3 regions of the Streptomyces sp. NPDC030799 genome follow, and region 1 is predicted to be linked to each of the others. Evidence: riboswitches for the same ligand, from Rfam matches in the RefSeq annotation. Region 1 holds a riboswitch; each other region holds the start of a gene.

Region 1 (6,845 bases):
ACCGTCATCGGCACGGTCGGCGAGAAGGACATCGAGCGTGTCACCCCGCTCGGCGCCACCGGGGTCCGCTACGGCGACGGCTGGGCGGAGCGGGTGAAGGCCGCCGCTCCGGGCGGGGTGGACTTCGTCTTCGATGCCTCCGGCGCCGGCGTCCTCGCCGACTCCGTCGCCCTGACCGGGGATGCGGGCAAGGTGATCACTATCGCCGACATGTCCGCCCAGCAGCACGGCGTGCGCTTCAGCGCGGGCAGCGCCGACCAGAGCGGCCAGGTGCTGCCGGAGCTGGTGCAGCTTGCCGCCGCCGGCAAGCTCACCGTGCCGGTCTGGCGCACCTACCCCCTCGCGCAGGCCGCTCAGGCCCACGCCGACCTGGAAGCCCACCGCAACCAGGGCAAGGCCGTCCTGCTGCCCTGACCCACTAGCGCCGCCTCGTGTCGCCGGAACGGGTGAGGCGGCTCCCGGGGCCGCAGCCGGCGCCGCACCTCAGCCGGCTGCGGCCCCACGCCGAAACCCCAACAGGCTCAACCGGTACGACGCGAAGGGCGGACGCGAAGGGACTCGCCAGCAGCACCACACCCGCACCGCTCGCGGCGAACGCGGGGCTCGCCGCCGCGTTCGACATCCTCGGCCAGAGGTGGAACGGCCTCATCCTCCACACCCTGGCCACCCGGCCCGCCCGCTTCGGCGAACTGCGCACCGCCATCGGCAGCATCAGCACAAGGCTGCTCGGGGGACGCGGTCGGACCGGGCGATGCGGCGCCCGTCCCCGCCGCGGGAGACGGTTCCTCCAGCGGCTTGACGCCCAGCGTGGACAGTCGCTCCTGCTGCTCGGAAGGAGCCGCGGCCAGATGGCCGGCTGTTTCTGCTGCGGGAGCCATCGTCCGATGTCGTCGCCGTCCATGAGTGGCCGCGAACAGGCCGGACGTCTCCGACACCCTCCCTGCCCGCTCCGCCGCCCGGGACCAAGAGCCCGCACAGCGGTGAACATGCCAGCCGACAGGGCACCGTTTGGACGGGACGGCACCACCCCCGCACTCAGCCCGGGATCTGGCGCCGTCAGTGGCCCGTAGCGACGCCTGCTCCTCAACCCGCTCGCAGGCGAACCCGTCCGCGCGGGTGGCGACGGCGTCGCGACCACCCTTCTGCAGCGCCAGCGGGTGGCCGAAGCCCCGCTCCGCTGTTCCCGGTGTGAGTGATGTGCGGGGCGGGATCAGGCCCCGGCATCGTGGGCATCATCGGCCGGATTTTTGGTGACGCGGGGATCAACATCGTCGGCATGCAGGTGGCCCGTATCACCGAGGGCGGCGACGCACTGGTCGCACTGACCGTGGACGACTCCATTCCACAGCCGGTGCTGGCGGAGATCGCCGAGGAGATCGGCGCCACCTCGGCTCGCGCGGTCAACCCGGTTGCCTCCGCCCGGACGTGAAGGACGGTATGTACGCCTTCGACCTGTACGGACCGGATGGCCGCCGGGTCGCCGAGAAATCCCTCACGGTACGGGCGGCACGGCCGGGTGACAGTGACTACCTGGGCAAGGCCCGCGGTCCGGTCTTCTCCCCGCCGTTCGACCTCGACACCGCCCGCGAGCACGGCTACCGGATCCGCGCCGGAGGAAGGGTCTGCGTGCTGTGGAAGGACACGTACCCGGACCCGGCGTGACGCCAAGCCCCCGGACGGCGACGACCCGCGCTACTACGCCATGGTCACCGTTCGCACCGGTCTCACGCCCGGCACGTGCCCGGTCACCGTGGTCGCGCACCACGGCCGGGTGAAGAGGACCGGCCAGCTGATCGTCACTGGCCGTCCGGTCGCCAAGCGCAGCGTCATCGCGGGCCCCGGCACCGGCTGGCTCGGCGCGTCCGGTGGCCTGCTGATCCTCACCGCGCTCGGTGTGTACGTCGTCCGCAGGCGCCGCCATACCACGGCGTAGCGGCCACCGCCCCGACGTCCGCCGACCGCCGGGCCTGGCGAGAGCGATCCGGCTCGCATGACCAGCCCGGGCCGCTACCACCTGCTGCTCACTACCTCCGAGCGGCCGGTGCAGCACGGCTGGTGGAGAGGCGAAGAAGTGGCCCGCGGCAAGTTCCGGGCCTGGGCCGGCCAGTACGGCGGGACATGCCCGGTGCCCCTGCCGGAAGACTGCGCGCCTGACCTCCGTTACAGAGAGGTCGTATCTGCGGTTCCCTTGATCCAGGGTCTCGGTGCCCATGGGCGGGTTGCCGCCGACGCGGATTTCGGTCGCCGAGCGTCCTGATCCGTCACGCTGTGCCGAAGTCCGACCGGGGCCGGACCTCCACGACGAAGTCCGCATCCTCCATCTCGCTCGCCTCGTCGTGCCAGAGGAAGACGCGCACGTGCATCGCGTGGTGGAGACCGGTCCTCTCCCACTCGGTCATGAGGTCGGCGATGATGCGGCCGATGGCGTGCTTGGCGCCCTCGTCCGTGTCGGCGGCGGTGATCACGCCGTGCCACTGTTCGGGGTCGCTGCCGTAGGGGCGCCAGCCCTCGGACCCGTGCGGCTCGAACACCCGGTAGGCCCAGTCCGTATTGGTGTTCATAACACCGATTGTGTCACCGTAAAGAGCCTCATGCGCCGCATCGGATCGACGCCCGCCGAGCGCGGGTCCGTCGAAGCGAACAACTGCCCGGACGTCCTGGAGCTGGACGACGGCGACTTCTTTGTGATCGGGAAGCTGCATCTCCTGTCGGGTGATCCGCATCGGTCGCGAGGCCCTGCGCTGCCTGCTCGCCCGATGCGGCGTCACCTTCCAGCGGACCAAGACCTGGAAGGAGTCCACTGACCCCGACCGCGACGCCAAGCTGGACCGGATCGAGCGCGTCCTGGACCGCTTCCTTGACCGCGTGTCCACAAGGGCGCCAAGATCCGCCAGTGGGGCCCGGAAGAACAAGGTGGAGCTGTGCTTCACCCCGACCAACGCATCCTGGCCAACTCGAACCATCCCAACCACACCGTCCAGACCCGTGAACTGCACCGATACCTGCGCTGGCGCAACGCCAACGCCCACCATCCCGACGTCCTTGCCGCCCAACGTAAGGAGCGCGTCCGCATCCGTAGCGAGAAGGGCATCTGGTGGGGCGGGCGTCCGCTGGCACTGACGGCATGACCGGCGAAACTATGTACTCGCTCGTGCAGATAGCATCGTGTCCGGTCGCGACTGGCGAAGGTGGAGAACCACCGGGGAGCGGCCGTTTTCCCGCGTGAGCGTCGACCGCCTGGGCGCCTGCGTCAGTGATGTCCCGCTGACACAGGAGGCTATGACGTGGATCTGCGCTATGGGATCAACCCGCAGCAGGCGGCGGCGACTACCGCGCCGGTGCAGCTCGGCCGATGGCCGGTCCGGCTGTTGCAGGGCAACCCGTCCTACATCAACATGCTGGACGCACTCAACAGTTGGCAGCTGGTGCTGGAGGCAAGCAGGGTCCTGAACCGGCCGGCCGCTGTCTCCTTCAAACACGTCTCGCCCGCCGGAGCGGCCGTGGCCGGCCCCGTCGATGACGTCACCGCCGAGCTCTACGGCATCGACCGCGACAGTGTCGGTGCGCTCACCAGCGCATACCTGCGTGCCCGCGACGCCGATCCGAATTCCTCCTACGGCGACTTCGCCGCCGTGTCGCACCCGGTCGACACCGAACTCGCCGAGCTGTTGTCCCGCGTGGTCTGCGACGGCGTCATCGCCCCCGGTTACGCTCCCGGCACCGTTGCGACGCTCAGCAAGAAGAAGAACGGCCGCTTCCTGGTCATGGAAGCGGACCAGGCGTTCACACCCCCACAGTGCGAGACACGGGAGGTGTTCGGCTTGCGGCTGTCCCAGCGGCGCGACGAGGTGGCGTTGTCCACCGCTCTGCTGGACAACGTCGTATGCGGCACGCTGCCGAGTGCGCCGTGAGGAGTTGTACGGTGCGGCCTGTCCCGTCCGGCAGGAACGGCAGGACCAGCAGCGCCGGCACCGCCGCGGTGAGTGTGATCAGGACCGCCGGGGTGAACAGGGCGATGATCACGCACTGACGCGCGCCGGTCGGGAGCGCGTGGGGCAGCCAGGACGGCATCATGCGCTGCCAGAGCGACGGAGCCATTAGCTGCTCAGGGCGGCCTCAGCGTCATCGATGGTGGCAAAGACCCGTAGGACCTGATCGGCTCCGGTCATTTCCAGGACCCGGCGCAGCTTGATCGGCACGCAGGCCAGAACCAGCATCACCGCAGCTCTCTCCGCCTCACGACGAGCTCCCAGCAGCACGTTCAGCCCCGCCGAGTCGCAGAACGACACATCCGACAGGTCCAGCACGACGGCCCGTTCCGCACGATCTATAACCTGCGTCAGCTGCCCGCGCAGTTCAAGCTGCGAGACGTGGTCCATGACCCCGCGCACCTTCGCCACCAGGCAGTGGACCGAGACGGCCGTCTCGACCGAGGGAAGATCTTCCACAGCGCCCGCCCAACTGTTTCGCCCGGGGACCTCAAAGAGTTGCCGTCGAGCCTATCCGGCAACGCCCGTCGCATACTTCCAGGCCCGGCGGTTGCCGGTGGGCGCAGCTGCGTGACCCCGCGACGGCGGGCGCGTTGTACCGGGGGGCATGCGCACGTCCCCCGCGGCACTTGTGTCTGACGACCCCCGACTCCACCACCCGGTTTCGGGGGCCCGTCCGAGGCGACGGGCGGGCCGCTCACTCCCGCCAGCACCGGGAGCGGCAGATGCCGTAGTCCCGGTCGTTCTCATCCTCCACCGTGACGGTCCCCGTGCCCGCTCCGGCCCACATCCCGAAACCCGTCACGCCACCGCCATACCGCACCGCTTCGCTGACCAGCTCGGACACCAAAGATCGGGTTCATTCCCGGACTGGCAGCAGTCCGCAGCGAGCAGGAGGGCGGATCGAATCAGCTACTCGTACACGTCAGCACCGGGCACCGTGCGGGTCAACGGCTGAAGGTTTCCGTACAGGGCGGCGTGCAAGGCGGCGGCGAGTTCGCGGGCCCGTTCTTCGCTGCGCACGCCGTGCATCATGAAGTACACCGGGCCCGTGAAGGCGTCCCATTCGGCCTCACGGTTCTGGACCAGGCGGGTGATCGCGGCCCGGACCGCCTCGTTCACCGCGTCGTCGAGGGCGTGGCCGGAGCCGACGGCGAGCGTGTCCGCTTTGACCGTCCACACCTGACGTCTTTCGGATTCGATGACGACGAATACGGCGTGCTGCGCCATGGCCTGCCGGTACGCGGCGTGGAAAGCATCGGTGCCGGTGGCGTCCGGAATGAGATGAGCGGGGCAAGGGATCGGCAACTGCTGCATAACGGGCATCGTGACAAAGCCCTGCCGCTCTCGGCTGTGTTGACGGGGCGGACTGGCAGAGCCGCCATGCGACCGCACCAAGCCAGCCGCCTTCCTCCATGGCCGAACCGGGCCTGATCAGTACGGTCGGGTCGTTCGGTCCAGGCGGACGACGACGATGGCGATGTCGTCGCCTGCGCCGCTGGCGACGCCGAAGCGGGTGAGGAGGGCGTCGGCGAGGTGCTCCGCGCCGAACTCGGTGCAGGTGGTGAGCGTGGAGGTCAGGCGGGTGAGGCCGGCGTCCATGTCCTCATCGCGGCGTTCGATCAGGCCGTCGGTGTAGAGGATGAGAGTGTCGCCGGGCGTGTAGGTCGCGTTGGCCTGGGGCGGGGGACGTGTTCGGGGCGGGCCCCCAGCGGTGGGTCGGTGGCCTGGCCGAGCAGATCGCAGGAGCCGTCCGGGTGCAGCAGGACGGGCGGCGGGCGCGGCAACTGCAGCATCTGAACGAGGAACTGCAGCTCGGCTTCCATGGCCGCTTCCCGCCCGGGACTGACCGACGGCAGGTGCGCCGTACGGCGGGAGCGGACGACGTCGGTCACGTTGATCGCGGTCCACCACCGCTCCTTGAAGACCTCGGGGTTGCCGGGGACCGGGATGTCGTACTTCTGCAACGCCATGTGATCGGTCAGGCCGGAGGACAGGACACGGTGCAGTGAGGCCTTCAGCGTCTCCACCCCGTCGGCCTCCGGGTCGGCGGGGTTGTCCGGGAAGGCGCCGAAGAGGTACTGCCCGAGCAGCTCGGCCCGGCTCCGTCCGGTCACCTCGCAGAAGGCCGGGTTGGCGTCAGCGATCACCAGGTCCGTGCCGAGCACCAGGCACGGGCGCGGAAGGGCGGCGCGCGCGGAGTGCGCCCATCGGGCGTACGCCGTGATCGGACCCGCCTGGTTGTGTGGTGGCCTGCCCCTGCCCGGCTGGGTTCGGCGCCGTGTGTATGCACCCGTCGCTCGGGAGATCCACTCCTGTGGCGTACACCCCTGCCCTGCAGCGGTGTCGTTGGCGGTGTGTGACAGGGGCGTGGGAAGAGGCTTACGCATGGCCAGTCGGTGCGGGCGGGCTGTTGTGTGACGGACAGTTGCGTAGCGCACTGAGGAGGCGCACCGAGGGGGACATCGCCCGGCGTCTCGGTGTGTCGGCCACGGAGGCACAGAAGCCATCGATCGTGGACCCGGGCGCGCGTGTCTGGTGGGCTGGCCGTACCCTGCGGCCATGACAGAGATCCAGGCCGCAACTCCCCGTGAAGCCTTCGAGCTGCTGCTGGCAGGTAACCAGCGGTTCGTCACTGGTGCGCCGGAGCACCCGAACCAGGACGCCACCCGCCGCACCGAGGTCGCTCCCTCCCAGCGCCCGTTCGCGGTGCTGTTCGGGTGCTCCGACTCCCGCCTGGCCGCCGAGATCATCTTCGATCGCGGTCTGGGGGATCTCTTCGTGGTGCGCACCGCCGGCCACGTCATGGGCCCGGAAGTGATCGGCAGTATCGAGTTCGGCGTCGACGTGCTGGAC
Region 2 (6,845 bases), on a different contig from region 1:
TATGACATCCCACTAATCCCCCATTGTGTGGAGCGGGCGAATGTTCCGTAACTAACCACCCGTACCGGGGCGATACGGTCACCGACATGCCTGGAGACACGGTTTCCGTCATCCGCCCGCGGACGTACGAGGAGGCCGCGGCAGCCGTCCGCGCCTGCGGGGCGGGCGGTGTCGTCGCCCGGGGCGGCCCGGGACGGACGCACGGGGACGCGGCCCGGAACGCCGGCGGCACCGTCCTCGACACGACCGGCCTCGACCGCGTCCATGTCGTCGACGCCGACGAGGGCATCGTGCTGTGCGGCGCCGGTGTCCTGCTGCACCGGCTGACCGAACTCCTGCTGCCGCTCGGCTGGTTCGTGCCGGTCGCCGCCGCCACCGGCCCCGTGACCGTCGGCGGGGCGATCGGCGCCGACCTCCACGGCGACAGCCATCACGTCTGCGGGTCCTTCTCCCGCCATGTGCTGTCCGTGGAGCTGCTGACCGCCGACGGCGAGGTCCACGCGGTCAAGCCGGGCACCGAGCTGTTCGAGGCGACCGCCGGCGGCATGGGCCTGACCGGGGTGATCCTGACGGCCACGATCCGGCTGCTGCCGGTGCAGACGGCGTATCTGACGGTCGCCACCGAACGCGCCACCGACCTCGACGACCTGCTGGCCCGGCTGACCGCCGACGGCCACCGCGCGCGCTACTGCGCCGCCCGGATCGACCTGACGGCCCGGGGCGCGGCCACCGGACGCGCCGTCCTCACCCGCGCCGACCACACCCCGCTCGACGGCCTCCGCGCGGGCACGCGCGCGTGGCGGCACCCGCTGTCCCACCGCGCGCGCCGCATCCCGACCGCCCCCGCCCTCGTCCACTCCCGCATTCCCGCCCTCGTCCCCGCCCTCGTCCCGAGTGGTTTCTTCGGCGGCCTCCCCGGCGGTCTCCTCGGCCGTACCGCCGCCGGCCTGCTGGGCGGGATCCGGTACCACACGGCGGCGCCACGCGCGCGTACCGGCCAACTCCGGCCGCTGTCCGCCGTCTTCGGCCCCGCGGACACCCTCCCCCACGTCCCGCTCGGGAACCGCCCGCACGGCCGCGCCGGCCGGGTGCGCTACGAGTTCGCCGTCGGCCACGGCCAGGAGGAGACCCTGCACCGGATCGTGCGGCGCCTGGCCGCACACCGCTGCCCGTCCTTCCAGGCCGTCCTGCGGCCCCTCGGGGACGCGGACGCCGGCTGGCTCTCCTTCCCGCTGCCCGGCTGGACCCTCGCCCTGGACGTGCCGGCCGGGCTGCCCGGACTCGCCGCCTTCCTCGACGACCTCGACGAGGAGATCACCGCGGCCGGCGGCCGTATCCGCCTCGCCGGGGACGCGCGGCTCCGCCCCGGCCTGCTCGCCGCCATGTATCCGCGCGTGGCCGACTTCCGCGCGCTGCGCACCCGGCTGGACCCGCGCGGAGTGTTCGTCTCCGACCTCGCCCGCCGGCTCGGGCTCTAGCCGGCTGCGCGCCTCAAGACCTCTACGACACCGCGCTGCTGCGGAGCGCACCGGCCTGGGGCGGAACCACCGACCCGCCGAACGTGAACTCCCGCAGCTTGCGCCACACGCCGTCCGCGCCCTGCTCGTACAGGGCGAACCCCGTGCACGGCCACTGGGCGTCGAACCCGGCCAGTTCCTCGAAGGCCCGGTCCATCGCCGTCTCGTCGATCCCGTGTGCGACGGTGACATGCGGGTGGTACGGGAACTGCAGCTCGCGCGCCACCGGCCCGGACGCGTCCCGCACCCGCTGCTGCAGCAGGGTGCAGTCCTCGGCGCCCTGGACGACACGGACGTAGACCACCGGGGACAGGGGACGGAAGGTGCCGGTGCCGGACAGGCGCATCGGGAACGGCCGGCCCGCAGCGGCCACTTCGGTGAGGTGCGCCTCGACGGCCGGCAGCTCGGCCTCGTCGACCTCCGTCGGCGGCAGCAGGGTGACGTGCGTGGGGATGCCGTGAGCCGCGGCGTCGCCGAAGCCCGCGCGCCGCTCCTGGAGCAGGCTGCCGTAGGGCTCCGGGACCGCGATCGACACGCCGATCGTTACGGTCCCCACGTCGTCTCCTGTCGTCGTGCCCGTGTTCCTGTGTCTGTTTTCTGCTCAGCCGCCGGATTCCTCCGGCTGTTGGCTATCGACTGTACGGCCATGACTGTCCTGTGGGCAGGCGCAGCGGAAGTGATGTGCAGCGCTCTGCCCGGCCGGACGGGTGTGCGGTCGTACGCCTGGGTGCGCCCGGCGCTCGTCAGTGCTTCGCCGGCAGGAAACCCACCCGCTCGTAGGCCTGCGCGAGCGTCTCCGCGGCGACCGCGCGGGCCTTCTCCGCGCCCTTGGCCAGGATCGAGTCGAGGGTCTCGGAGTCGTCCAGGTACTGCTGGGTGCGCTCGCGGAACGGCGTGACGAACTCGACCATGATCTCGGCGAGGTCGGTCTTGAGAGCGCCGTACATCTTGCCCTCGTAGTCGCGCTCCAGCTCGGCGACGGACGTGCCGGTGAGGGTCGAGTAGATGGTGAGCAGGTTGCTGACGCCCGGCTTGTTCTCCGCGTCGTAGCGGATCACGGTGTCGGTGTCGGTGACGGCGCTCTTGACCTTCTTGGCCGTGGTCTTCGGCTCGTCGAGCAGGTTGATCAGGCCCTTCGGCGTGGACGCCGACTTGCTCATCTTGATCGACGGGTCCTGCAGGTCGTAGATCTTCGCCGTCTCCTTGAGGATGTACGGCGACGGGATCACGAAGGTCTCGCCGAAGCGGCCGTTGAAGCGCTCGGCCAGGTCACGGGTCAGCTCGATGTGCTGACGCTGGTCCTCACCGACCGGCACCTCGTTCGCCTGGTACAGCAGGATGTCGGCGACCTGCAGGACCGGGTACGTGAACAGGCCGACGGAGGCGCGGTCGGCGCCCTGCTTGGCGGACTTGTCCTTGAACTGGGTCATGCGGCTGGCCTCGCCGAAGCCGGTGAGGCAGTTCATGATCCAGGCGAGCTGGGCGTGCTCGGGGACGTGGCTCTGGACGAAGAGGGTGCAGCGGTCCGGGTCCAGACCGGCCGCGAGCAGCTGGGCGGCGGCCAGGCGGGTGTTGGCGCGCAGCTCCTTCGGGTCCTGCGGGACCGTGATCGCGTGCAGGTCGACGACCATGTAGAACGCGTCGTGGGACTCCTGCAGGGCCACCCACTGGCGGACGGCGCCGAGGTAGTTGCCGAGGTGGAACGAGCCGGCGGTGGGCTGGATGCCGGAGAGCACGCGGGGGCGATCAGCAGTGGCCATGTCGCCCATTCTCTCATCGGCTGGGGTGTCATCGGCCCGAGAGGTGGGGGTGGGCCGGTGCGTGGGGACCACGGACCGGTTGTGGCGGGTCGCGCCCCGCGGCGGAGCCGCATGGCGATGCGGCCCCGCGCCCCGTCGGGTTGGCTGCCCCTTGCGGAGTTGTCAGCCCAGGTCGACTTCCGGGTACAGGGGGAAGCCGGCCACCAGGTCCGTCGCCCTCTGGGCGATCTCCTGGGACACCTTCTCGTCCAGGACGTGGGCCGCCTTGGACGGGGCGCCCGACTTCGTGGTGCCCGGCTCGGTGGTGGTGAGGACGCGGTCGATGAGGCCGGCGACCTCGTCCATCTCGGCCGTGCCGAGGCCACGGGTGGTGAGCGCGGGGGTGCCGATGCGGATGCCGGAGGTGTACCAGGCGCCGTTGGGGTCGGCCGGGATGGCGTTGCGGTTGGTGACGATGCCCGAGTCGAGGAGGGCCGACTCCGCCTGGCGGCCGGTGAGGCCGTAGGAGGTGGCGACGTCGATCAGGTTGAGGTGGTTGTCCGTGCCGCCGGTCACCAGGGTGGCGCCCCGGCGCATCAGGCCCTCCGCCAGGGCGCGGGAGTTGTCGACGATGCGCTGGGCGTAGTCCTGGAACGCGGGCTGCCGGGCCTCGGCGAGGGCGACGGCCTTGGCGGCCATGACGTGCGGCAGCGGGCCGCCGAGGACCATCGGGCAGCCGCGGTCGACCTGGTCCTTGAGGGAGTCGTCGCACAGGACCATGCCGCCGCGCGGGCCGCGCAGCGACTTGTGGGTGGTGGTGGTGACGATCTGGGCGTGCGGGACCGGGTCGAAGTCGCCGGTGAGCACCTTGCCGGCGACGAGGCCCGCGAAGTGGGCCATGTCGACCATCAAGGTCGCGCCGACCTCGTCGGCGATCTCGCGCATGATCCGGAAGTTCACCAGGCGGGGGTACGCCGAGTAGCCGGCGACGATGATCAGCGGCTTGAACTCGCGGGCCTGGGTGCGCAGGGCCTCGTAGTCGATGAGGCCCGTCGCCGGGTCGGTGCCGTAGGACCGCTGGTCGAACATCTTGCCGGAGATGTTCGGGCGGAAGCCGTGGGTGAGGTGGCCGCCGGCGTCCAGGGACATGCCGAGCATGCGCTGGTTGCCGAAGGCCTGGCGCAGCTCGGCCCAGTCGGCCTCGGTGAGGTCGTTGACCTGGCGGGCGCCGGTCTTCTCCAGGAAGGGGGCCTCGACCCGGTCGGCGAGTACGGCCCAGAAGGCGACGAGGTTGGCGTCGATACCGGAGTGCGGCTGGACGTAGGCGTGGCGGGCGCCGAACAGTTCGCGGGCGTGCTCGGCGGCCAGGGCCTCGACGGTGTCGACGTTGCGGCAGCCGGCGTAGAAGCGGCGGCCGACGGTGCCCTCGGCGTACTTGTCGCTGAACCAGTTGCCCATCGCCAGCAGGGTGGCCGGGGAGGCGTAGTTCTCGGAGGCGATCAGCTTGAGCATCGCGCGCTGGTCGGTCACCTCCTGGCCGATGGCGTCGGCGACCCGGGGCTCGACGGCGCGGATGACGTCGAGGGCGGCACGGAAGGCGGTGGACTCGGTGGAGAGGGGCTGCTGCTCTGGCATGAGGACCTCCGGACGGTGTGCGTACAGCGTTCACGTTCGGCCCAGGCGCACGGCACTGTTTCCCGTCGGGCCGCTCCCCGATGGTCCGTCCCATCCCAGCGCGCCAGTCACGGCCCGCTGATCAGCCTACCGGGCGAGCCGGACGGCGCAGGTCCCGCGTCCACCATGCGAGCGACGGTAGGAAGGAGTTCACCGTCGTGTTCCCGAAGTGTTCTCGTCGGATCCGGGAGAGGCCATGACCGCTGCAGAAGACCTCATCAGCGCCGCCGAGGCGCACTGTGCGCCCACCTACCATCCGCTGCCGGTCGTCGTGGCCACGGCGGACGGCGCCTGGATGACGGATGTGGAGGGGCGGCGGTATCTCGATCTGCTGGCCGGTTACTCGGCGCTCAACTTCGGACACCGCAACCGGCGGCTGATCGAGGCGGCGAAGGCGCAGCTGGAGCGGGTGACGCTGACGTCCCGCGCCTTCCTGCACGACCGGTTCGCGGCGTTCTGCACGGAGCTGGCCGAGCTGTGCGGGATGGAGATGGTGCTGCCCGTGAACACCGGCGCGGAGGCGGTGGAGAGCGCGGTGAAGACGGCCCGGAAGTGGGGGTACCGGGTGAAGGGGGTGCCCGCGGAGATGGCGAAGATCGTGGTTGCGGGCGGCAACTTCCACGGGCGTACGACGACGATCATCAGCTTCTCCACCGACCCGGAGGCCCGGGCGGACTTCGGGCCGTACACGCCGGGGTTCGAGATCGTGCCGTACGGCGATCCGACGGCGATGCGGCAGGCACTGACGGAGAACACCGTGGCGGTGCTGCTGGAGCCGGTCCAGGGCGAGAACGGGGTGATCGTGCCGCCGGCCGGCTATCTGCCCGCGGTCCGGGAGCTGACCCGCGAACGGAACGTGCTCTTCGTCGCCGACGAGGTGCAGTCGGGTCTCGGCCGCACGGGGCGGACCTTCGCGTGCGAACACGAGGGGGTGGTCCCGGACATGTATGTGCTGGGCAAGGCGCTGGGCGGCGGGATCGTGCCGGTGTCGGCGGTGGTGTCGAGCGCGGAGGTGCTCGGGGTGTTCCGCCCGGGCGAGCACGGGTCGACGTTCGGGGGGAATCCGCTGGCCTGCGCGGTGGCGCTGGAGGTGATCGCGATGCTGCGCACGGGCGAGTTCCAGGCGCGGGCGGCCGAGCTGGGCGCGCGGCTGCACAGCGAGCTGGCGGGGCTGCTCGGCACGGGCGCGGTGACGGCGGTGCGGGGACGCGGACTGTGGGCGGGCCTGGACATCGCCCGGGCGGTCGGCACCGGGCGCGAGGTGTCGCAGCGGCTGATGGACCAGGGCGTGCTGGTGAAGGAGACCCACGGCGTCACCATCCGGATCGCGCCGCCGCTGGTCATCTCCGAGGAGGACCTGGACTGGGGTCTCGCCCAGCTGCGGGCGGTTCTGGGCTCTGGCGGATCACGTGCGGCAGGAAACGCGCGTACGCGTCGGTGATCAGCCCGGAGGACTCGCGGATGCCGAGACCGGCCGGCTCGTTCTGGACGACCCAGGCGCCGAGGACGACATGGTTGCCGTCGAAGGCGGGCAGCGGGGCGAGCTGCTGGTAGCAGGCGGGCTCGTCGCGCAGTACGGCCGGTGCGCCCGGCTGGTGCACGGTGACGCCCTCGCCCTCGCGGCCGAGGAGGGGCTTGGCGACATAGCCCTTCTCGACGGCCAGCTCGCGAGGGCCGTCGAGGTAGGCGGGGAGCAGGTTGGGGTGACCGGGGTACAGCTCCCAGAGGACGGCCAGCAGGGCCTTGTTGCTGAGCAGCATCTTCCAGGCGGGTTCGATCCACAGGGTGCTGCCGGTGCCGCCGCCGTTGTCGAGGGTGTCCAGGACGTGCCCGCCGAAGGCGTCGGTGGTCAGCCACTCCCAGGGGTAGAGCTTGAAGATGCTGCGGATGAACCGGAGCTGGTTGTCGACGAAAC
Region 3 (6,845 bases), on a different contig from region 1:
CCTCGTGACCGCCCTCACCGCTCTGCTCGGTGGGGCGAGCACTCCCGCGGCCGTCGCCGCGCCGCGCCCGCTGGCCGTCCAGGTCCACTCCACGCCCGTACCCCTGAAGGACATGACGGCGCTGGCCGACGCGGCCGCGGCGGACGGCTCGCCGAGCCTGCGCAAGGGGACGCATGTGCAGGTGTGGGCCCTCGGCATGAGCGACGACGAGCCGCCCGTCACCCTCCCCGAGGAACGTGTGGTGCGCTGGCGGGCGGACGCCAGTCACACCGAACTCGTCGTGGCGACCGACCCGCGCACACCCGGCCGCCCCGTCCTCACCGACGAGGGCGACGAGCCACGCCTCGTGACGGACGGTCATGTGCTGAGCCGGACCACCTACCCGCCGAGCTGGAGCGACGCCCCGCCCGAGGCGCCCCCGCCGCACACCGCGGCGGCCCTGCGCGCCTATCTCACCGAGATCGCCCGCCCCGGGATCAACCGCGGCACGGCCCCGCTGAGCACCGGCGAACTCTTCGACGCCGTCGGGGAACTGCTCGACAACTGGACCCTCGGTGCCCGCGAGTCGGCGGCTCTCGTCCGGGTGTTCGCGCAGGCCCACGGGCTGCGGCCGGCCGGGCAGGTGACCGACCGGCTCGGCCGCCCCGGCCAGGCCTATGTGTACGACGCCGGCACCGTCCGGCGCATGCTGATCCTGGAACCGCGCACCGGCGCTGTCCTCGGCATGGAGGCCACCTTCGTCAAGGACGACCCCGAGTACGGCGTGAAGGCCGGAGATGTCATGGGATACAGCGCCTGGATGCGCTGACCTCAGCGCTCACCTTCTGCGCCGACCTCATGCACCGAGCTGCCGGGCGGCGGCCTCGACGGTCTGCTCCAGCAGGGTGGCGATCGTCATGGGGCCGACACCGCCCGGCACCGGCGTGATCAGCGAGGCCCGCTCCACCGCGGAGTCGAAGTCGACGTCGCCGACGTTCCCCGGGTTGTAACCGGCGTCGATCACCACCGCGCCCGGCTTGATGTCCTGACCGCGGATCAGCCGCGGCCGGCCCACCGCGGCGACCACGATGTCCGCCTCCCGGACCGCCGCCGACAGGTCCGCCGTCCGCGAGTGGCAGTACGTCACGGTCGCGTCCCGGGCCAGGAGCAGCATGCCCACCGGCTTGCCGAGGATCGCGCTGCGGCCCACGACCACGGCCCGCTTCCCGGCGGGATCGACGCCGTACTCGTCCAGCAGCCGCAGGATGCCGCCGGGCGTGCAGGAGACGAAGCCCGGCAGGCCGAAGCTCATCGTGGCGAACGAGGCGAAGGTGACGCCGTCGACGTCCTTCTCCGGAGCGATCGCCTCGAACGCGGCCCGCTCGTCGATGTGCTTGCCGGCCGGGTGCTGGAGCAGGATGCCGTGCACGGTCGGGTCGGCCGACAACTCCCGCAGCGCGCCGACGAGTTCGCCGGTGGTCGTGGTGGCGGGCAGGGCCACGTGCCGGGACTCGATACCGGCCTTGCGGCAGCGGTTCTGCTTCATGCGGACGTAGGTCACGGACGCCGGGTCCTCGCCGACGAGCACGGTCGCGAGACAGGGCGCGGTGCCGGTCCGGGCGGTGAGGCCGGCGGCCTTCTTCGCGGTGTCCTCGACGATACGGCGGGCGAGGGCGGTGCCGTCCATGAGACGGGCCTGGGTCATGCTGCACACTCCTGAGCTGGATCGACTCTCTCGCCCAGGCGCGCGGCATCCACCACGGACCGCTCCCCGGTGGTACTCCACCTCAGCGCCAGTCACGGCCCGGGTACAGCGTAACCGAGCACCCGCATGCCCTTCGGCCCGCCCGGAAGCCGGCAGCTTTCGCGGATGCGCCCCGGGCATCCGCCCGAGGGCCGTGCGGGCAGAGAAGGTCCAGGTCAGCCCGGAGGTGACCTGGACCGTGGAGAATCTCCTTCCGGCGTCTGTCATGCCGGTGTGCGCGGCTACTCGTCCCAGGCCTACTCGTCCCAGGCCTGGATGAGCAACTGACTGGCTATCTTGCCGTCACGCAAGGTGACCATCGACTCGGCGAGGACCCGGGTGCCGTCCCCGTACTGGCAGGACTCGGTGAAGGCGGCGTGGTCGCCCTGCACCACGCACTGGTCCAGCTTGTGTGTCATGTCGCGGCTGTAGATGTCGTCCAGCAACTCGGCGATCTGACCCCGGCCGCGCAGCACGGTGGGGTGGCTGGGCTGGTGGTTGTGGTCGACGATGCGGATCTCCGCGTCGTCGGCGTAGAGCGACAGAAGGGTGTTCCCGGTGTTCCCTTCTATGCCCCGGCGCAGTGCCTCGGTGTCGAAGGCGGAACCTGTCGCGGTGCCCATGGTGACCTCCTTCGGGCGCCCGCGGCCCGGCGGGGCGCGGACCACGCGGACCCCCACCCTTCGAGGTTCCTCCGGCCCGGCGGCCACGGCAAGCGCAGCCGTACGCCTTCGCCTGGCAACGGCCCTTGCGGGCCCGTACGCTCGGCCCCGCCCCCGTCACGGCTCTTGCGGGCCGGTGCTCGGCCCCGACCGCAGCAGTGCCCAGTCCCGGGACAGCGCGAAGGCCGCGGTCGTGCCGCCCGGGAGACAGCCCGTGAGGCAGTCCGGGAGCAGGCGGGTGAGCTGGTCCGCGGGGCCCAGTTCCCACCAGGTGCGGACCCCGCCGCGGTGCAGCAGGCCGACGGCCTCCGCGAAACGCAGCGGAGCGCGCCGCACCCAGAACTCCGGATCGGCGGTCTCGACACCCACCGGCCGGGCCGTGACGTCGCAGACCAGGGGGAGACGCGGCGCCCGCGGGTGGAGCGTGGCGAGGGTACGGCCGTACGCGGCGAGGATGCCGTCCGGCCCGGCGGAGCGCGGCCCCCGCGCCGGCGGGCCGCCCAGCAGGCGGGCCAGGGTACCGACCGCGTGACAGGCCTCCGCCAGGGAGAACACACCCGCGGCGTACGCGGCGGCCATCCGCCCGGACGCGTGCCCGAACACCACGTCAGGACGGACGCCCCAACTGCGCAGCAGCCGGTACTGCGCCGCCTGGAGTGCGAAGAGGGCCGGCCCGGCGAACGACTCCCGGTCCAGCAGTGCGGCCGTGCGCGTACCGTCGGCCGCGCACATCACGCAGTGCAGCGGGAGTTCGAGATACGGATCGAGGCGGGCGCAGATCTCGTCGAGCGCGTCGGCGAACACCGGGAAGGCGTCCCGGAGTTCACACGCCGTACCGGGCCGCGGTGCGGCGCCGGCCGAGAACAGGAATGCGGTACGTCCGGTGCGGCCGTCGACAGGCATGCCCCCATTGAGGCACGGCCGGGTCGGGTGCACACACCAGGCAAACTCCCGCAGCCTGCAAAAAGATTGCCATCATAGAATGACGTTATTCGGTCAAATTCTTACTGAATTTGAACCCTTCCCGCAGGGTGAGGGCCCGCCGCTTCGCCCGGCCGCTTCGCCCGGCGGCCGGAAAGATCCACGGTCATCGCCGTGGAACGTCCCGCCGTCGATCCCTCGCGCGTAGGGTCGGCAGGGAAGGCAACCGAGGAAAGGGCCAGAGAATGGCGCAGGAAGTACGCGGCGTGATCGCACCGGGCAAGGACGAGCCCGTACGGGTCGAGACGATCGTGGTGCCGGATCCGGGACCCGGCGAGGCCGTGGTGCGCGTGCAGGCCTGCGGAGTCTGTCATACCGACCTGCACTACAAGCAGGGCGGCATCTCGGACGACTTCCCCTTCCTGCTCGGCCACGAGGCCGCCGGTGTCGTGGAGGCGGTCGGCGACGGCGTGGCCGATGTGGCACCCGGTGACTTCGTCATCCTCAACTGGCGTGCCGTGTGCGGGAATTGCCGGGCGTGTCTGCGCGGCCGGCCCTGGTACTGCTTCAACACCCACAACGCCCGGCAGAGGATGACCCTCGCGGCCACCGGGCAGGAGCTCTCCCCGGCCCTCGGTATCGGCGCGTTCGCCGAGAAGACCCTCGTCGCCGCCGGCCAGTGCACCAAGGTCGACCCGGCCGTCTCCCCGGCGGTCGCCGGCCTGCTGGGCTGCGGCGTCATGGCCGGGATCGGTGCCGCGATCAACACCGGCGGCGTCGGCCGCGGCGACAGTGTCGCGGTCATCGGGTGCGGCGGGGTCGGCGACGCGGCCATCGCCGGGTCGAACCTCGCCGGCGCGGCGAAGATCATCGCCGTCGACATCGACGACCGCAAGCTGGAAAAGGCCCGCACCCTGGGCGCCACGCACACCGTCAACTCCAAGGAGACCGACCCGGTCGCGGCGATCCGCGAGCTGACCGGCGGCTTCGGCGCCGACGTCGTCATCGAGGCCGTCGGCCGCCCGGAGACATACCAGCAGGCCTTCTACGCCCGCGACCTCGCCGGCACGGTCGTCCTCGTCGGCGTCCCCACGCCCGAGATGAAGCTCGAACTTCCCCTGCTGGACGTGTTCGGACGCGGCGGCGCCCTGAAGTCCAGCTGGTACGGCGACTGCCTGCCCTCCCGGGACTTCCCCATGCTGATCGACCTGCACCTGCAGGGCCGGCTGCCGCTCGACGCGTTCGTCACCGAGACCATCGAACTGGACGAGGTGGAGAAGGCGTTCGAGCGGATGCACCACGGTGATGTGCTGCGTTCGGTGGTGGTGCTCTGATGACCGTGCGCATCGAACGCCTCGTCACCTCCGGGCAGTTCACCCTCGACGGCGGCACCTGGGACGTCGAGAACAACGTGTGGATCGTCGGCGACGAACGGGAGGTGATCGTCATCGACGCCGCCCATGACGCCGAGGCCATCGCCCGCGCCGTCGACGACCGGCGCCTGATCGCCATCGTGTGCACGCACGCCCACAACGACCACGTCAACGCCGCACCGGCACTCGCCGACCTCACCGGCGCCACCATCTGGCTGCACCCCGACGACCTGCCGCTGTGGAAGCAGACCCACCCCGACCGCGACCCCGACCGGCATCTCCTGGACGGCCAGGTCATCGAGGCGGCCGGCGCCGACCTGACCGTGCTGCACACCCCCGGCCACGCCCCCGGCGCGGTCTGCCTGTACGACCCCGGGCTCGGCACCGTCTTCACCGGTGACACCCTCTTCCAGGGCGGCCCGGGCGCCACCGGACGCTCCTACTCCCACTTCCCGACGATCATCGACTCGATCCGCGACCGGCTCCTCACCCTCCCCCCGGAGACCAAGGTCCTGACCGGCCACGGCGACGCCACCACCATCGGCGCCGAGGCACCCCACCTGGAGGAATGGATCCGGCGCGGACACTGAGAACCCGCCGGCAACCCCGACAGAGGATGTCCGGCTCTCCCGCGCCGGCGAACGGCGACAGCAGCCGAAGCACACGGGAGGCCGGACACGCCAGGACCGCTCAAGACCAAGGTGGCGCCGGGCTCGGGAGCGCCCCGGTGGACCGCACCGACCGCGAACAAGGGGCCGCCTGGACGTCTTCGTCAGGAAACTGCGCGCGCAAGCACGACGCACCCGCACCCCGCAACGGTCAGGGACACGGCGCTCATCCACCCCCACCCATTCCCTTCCGCAGCCGCCCCAGCAGCTCTCGCGCCGCCGGCAGCATGGGGCCCTCCGAGCGCCACGCCAGGGCCACCCGACCGCGGGCGCGGGGGTCGGCCAAGGGCAGGGTGATGAGGCCCGGCCGGGGGTCGAGACCCGGCAGGACGGCGACCCCGAGGCCGCGAGCCGCCAGCCGGCGCAGCGCGTCCGGGGTCGCCGCCTCCACCGCGATCTGCGGCTGGAAGCCCGCCTCGGCGCACAGCCGCTCCAGTACCCCGCGCATCCCCGTTCCGCGCGGCAGACTGATCAGCCGGTGCCCGCGCAGAGCCGCCGGCGGAACGGCATCGGCGCCGTCGTACTCGACGAACAGGGGGTGTCCGGGCACGGCCGCCGCGACCAGCGGTTCGTCGATCACCACGTGCAGCCCGATGCCCGCCGGCGGCGCCGTACCGGCCACACCGATCACGGCCAGGTCCAGCTCGCCCCGGCGCAGCGCGGCCAGCATCCGCTCCGAGGTGTCCTCGGTGAGGGTGACCTCCACCCGAGGGTGTGCTTCATGGAAGCCCGCCAGCTGCCCGGCCACGTCGAAGGCGTGCGCGAGGGTGCCGGGGACGAGACCGACGGCGACCCGGCCGCGCAGCAGTCCCGTGTACTCCTGCACCGTCTGCCGTACCCCCTCGACGGCCGCGAGTGCGGCCCGCGCGTACGGCAGGACCGCCTCACCCACCTCCGTCGGCCGGACCGAGCGGCCCGAGCGGTCCAGCAACGGCTGCCCCAACTCCCGCTCCAACTGCCGTATTTGCGCGCTCAACCCCGGCTGGGCCAGATGCAACCGCTCGGCGGCCCGCGTGAACCCGGCCTCCTCCACCACGGTCACGAAGTACCGCAGCTGCCTCAACTCCATACCCGCAACTCCATAACCGATCATGCTAGATGCGAGACACAGCATGTCTTGGACTTCCGGCTCCTCCGCCAACACCCTGGAGTCATGGGGAAAGCAGCACGCACCGCGGCGGACGCCGCCACCACGGCCGCCGCCATCGCCGCCGAACGACGAGAACTGGCCGATCTCTTCGAGACGTTGACGCCCGGCCAGTGGGACGCACCCAGCCTGTGCGCGGGCTGGCGGGTACGCGAGGTCGTCGCACACATGTCGATGGGGTTCCGCCACCCGACCGCGCGGGTGCTGTGGGAACTGGTGCAGGCGCGCGGCAGCCTGCACCGTACGACCGACCGGCTCGCCCGCCGCGACGCGACCGCCCACTCCGACGCGGAACTCGCCGCCTTCCTGCGTACCCACGCCCACCACCCCTGGACGCCCCCCATCGGCGGC

What was found. Region 1 has a riboswitch for ZMP and ZTP ahead of ACZ41I_RS15805 (hypothetical protein). Riboswitches for the same ligand answer to the same signal wherever they lie in the genome.
Region 2: it holds a riboswitch for ZMP and ZTP, as region 1 does, so the genes downstream of both, ACZ41I_RS18925 (glycine hydroxymethyltransferase) here and ACZ41I_RS15805 (hypothetical protein) in region 1, are expected to answer to the same signal.
Region 3: it holds a riboswitch for ZMP and ZTP, as region 1 does, so the genes downstream of both, ACZ41I_RS10930 (bifunctional 5,10-methylenetetrahydrofolate dehydrogenase/5,10-methenyltetrahydrofolate cyclohydrolase) here and ACZ41I_RS15805 (hypothetical protein) in region 1, are expected to answer to the same signal.

What each region holds. Positions count from the first base shown of each region.
Region 1 covers NZ_JBVIDS010000005.1:467,551-474,395, forward strand. The annotation lists gene ACZ41I_RS15770 (NADP-dependent oxidoreductase) at 1-414, shown strand, start outside; gene ACZ41I_RS15775 (winged helix-turn-helix transcriptional regulator) at 447-1,070, shown strand; partial or broken gene ACZ41I_RS15780 (ACT domain-containing protein) at 1,217-1,429, shown strand; gene ACZ41I_RS15785 (hypothetical protein) at 1,426-1,662, shown strand; gene ACZ41I_RS15790 (LPXTG cell wall anchor domain-containing protein) at 1,703-1,933, shown strand; gene ACZ41I_RS15795 (hypothetical protein) at 2,262-2,561, opposite strand; partial or broken gene ACZ41I_RS15800 (IS630 family transposase) at 2,710-3,128, shown strand; ZMP/ZTP riboswitch at 3,166-3,250, shown strand; gene ACZ41I_RS15805 (hypothetical protein) at 3,285-3,911, shown strand; gene ACZ41I_RS15810 (STAS domain-containing protein) at 4,098-4,448, opposite strand; gene ACZ41I_RS15815 (hypothetical protein) at 4,687-4,836, opposite strand; gene ACZ41I_RS15820 (hypothetical protein) at 4,902-5,306, opposite strand; gene ACZ41I_RS15825 (SpoIIE family protein phosphatase) at 5,424-5,633, opposite strand; gene ACZ41I_RS15830 (hypothetical protein) at 5,612-6,139, opposite strand; gene ACZ41I_RS15835 (carbonic anhydrase) at 6,552-6,845, shown strand, end outside.
Region 2 covers NZ_JBVIDS010000007.1:76,929-83,773, forward strand. The annotation lists gene ACZ41I_RS18910 (FAD-binding protein) at 87-1,478, shown strand; gene ACZ41I_RS18915 (2'-5' RNA ligase family protein) at 1,501-2,073, opposite strand; gene trpS (tryptophan--tRNA ligase) at 2,261-3,277, opposite strand; gene ACZ41I_RS18925 (glycine hydroxymethyltransferase) at 3,440-4,891, opposite strand; ZMP/ZTP riboswitch at 4,924-5,012, opposite strand; gene rocD (ornithine--oxo-acid transaminase) at 5,127-6,371, shown strand; partial or broken gene ACZ41I_RS18935 (glutathionylspermidine synthase family protein) at 6,334-6,845, opposite strand, start outside.
Region 3 covers NZ_JBVIDS010000003.1:761,382-768,226, reverse strand. The annotation lists gene ACZ41I_RS10935 (CU044_5270 family protein) at 1-808, shown strand, start outside; gene ACZ41I_RS10930 (bifunctional 5,10-methylenetetrahydrofolate dehydrogenase/5,10-methenyltetrahydrofolate cyclohydrolase) at 836-1,684, opposite strand; ZMP/ZTP riboswitch at 1,710-1,790, opposite strand; gene ACZ41I_RS10925 (nuclear transport factor 2 family protein) at 1,981-2,346, opposite strand; gene ACZ41I_RS10920 (acyltransferase domain-containing protein) at 2,503-3,288, opposite strand; gene ACZ41I_RS10915 (S-(hydroxymethyl)mycothiol dehydrogenase) at 3,552-4,640, shown strand; gene ACZ41I_RS10910 (MBL fold metallo-hydrolase) at 4,640-5,269, shown strand; gene ACZ41I_RS10905 (LysR family transcriptional regulator) at 5,514-6,416, opposite strand; gene ACZ41I_RS10900 (maleylpyruvate isomerase family mycothiol-dependent enzyme) at 6,501-6,845, shown strand, end outside.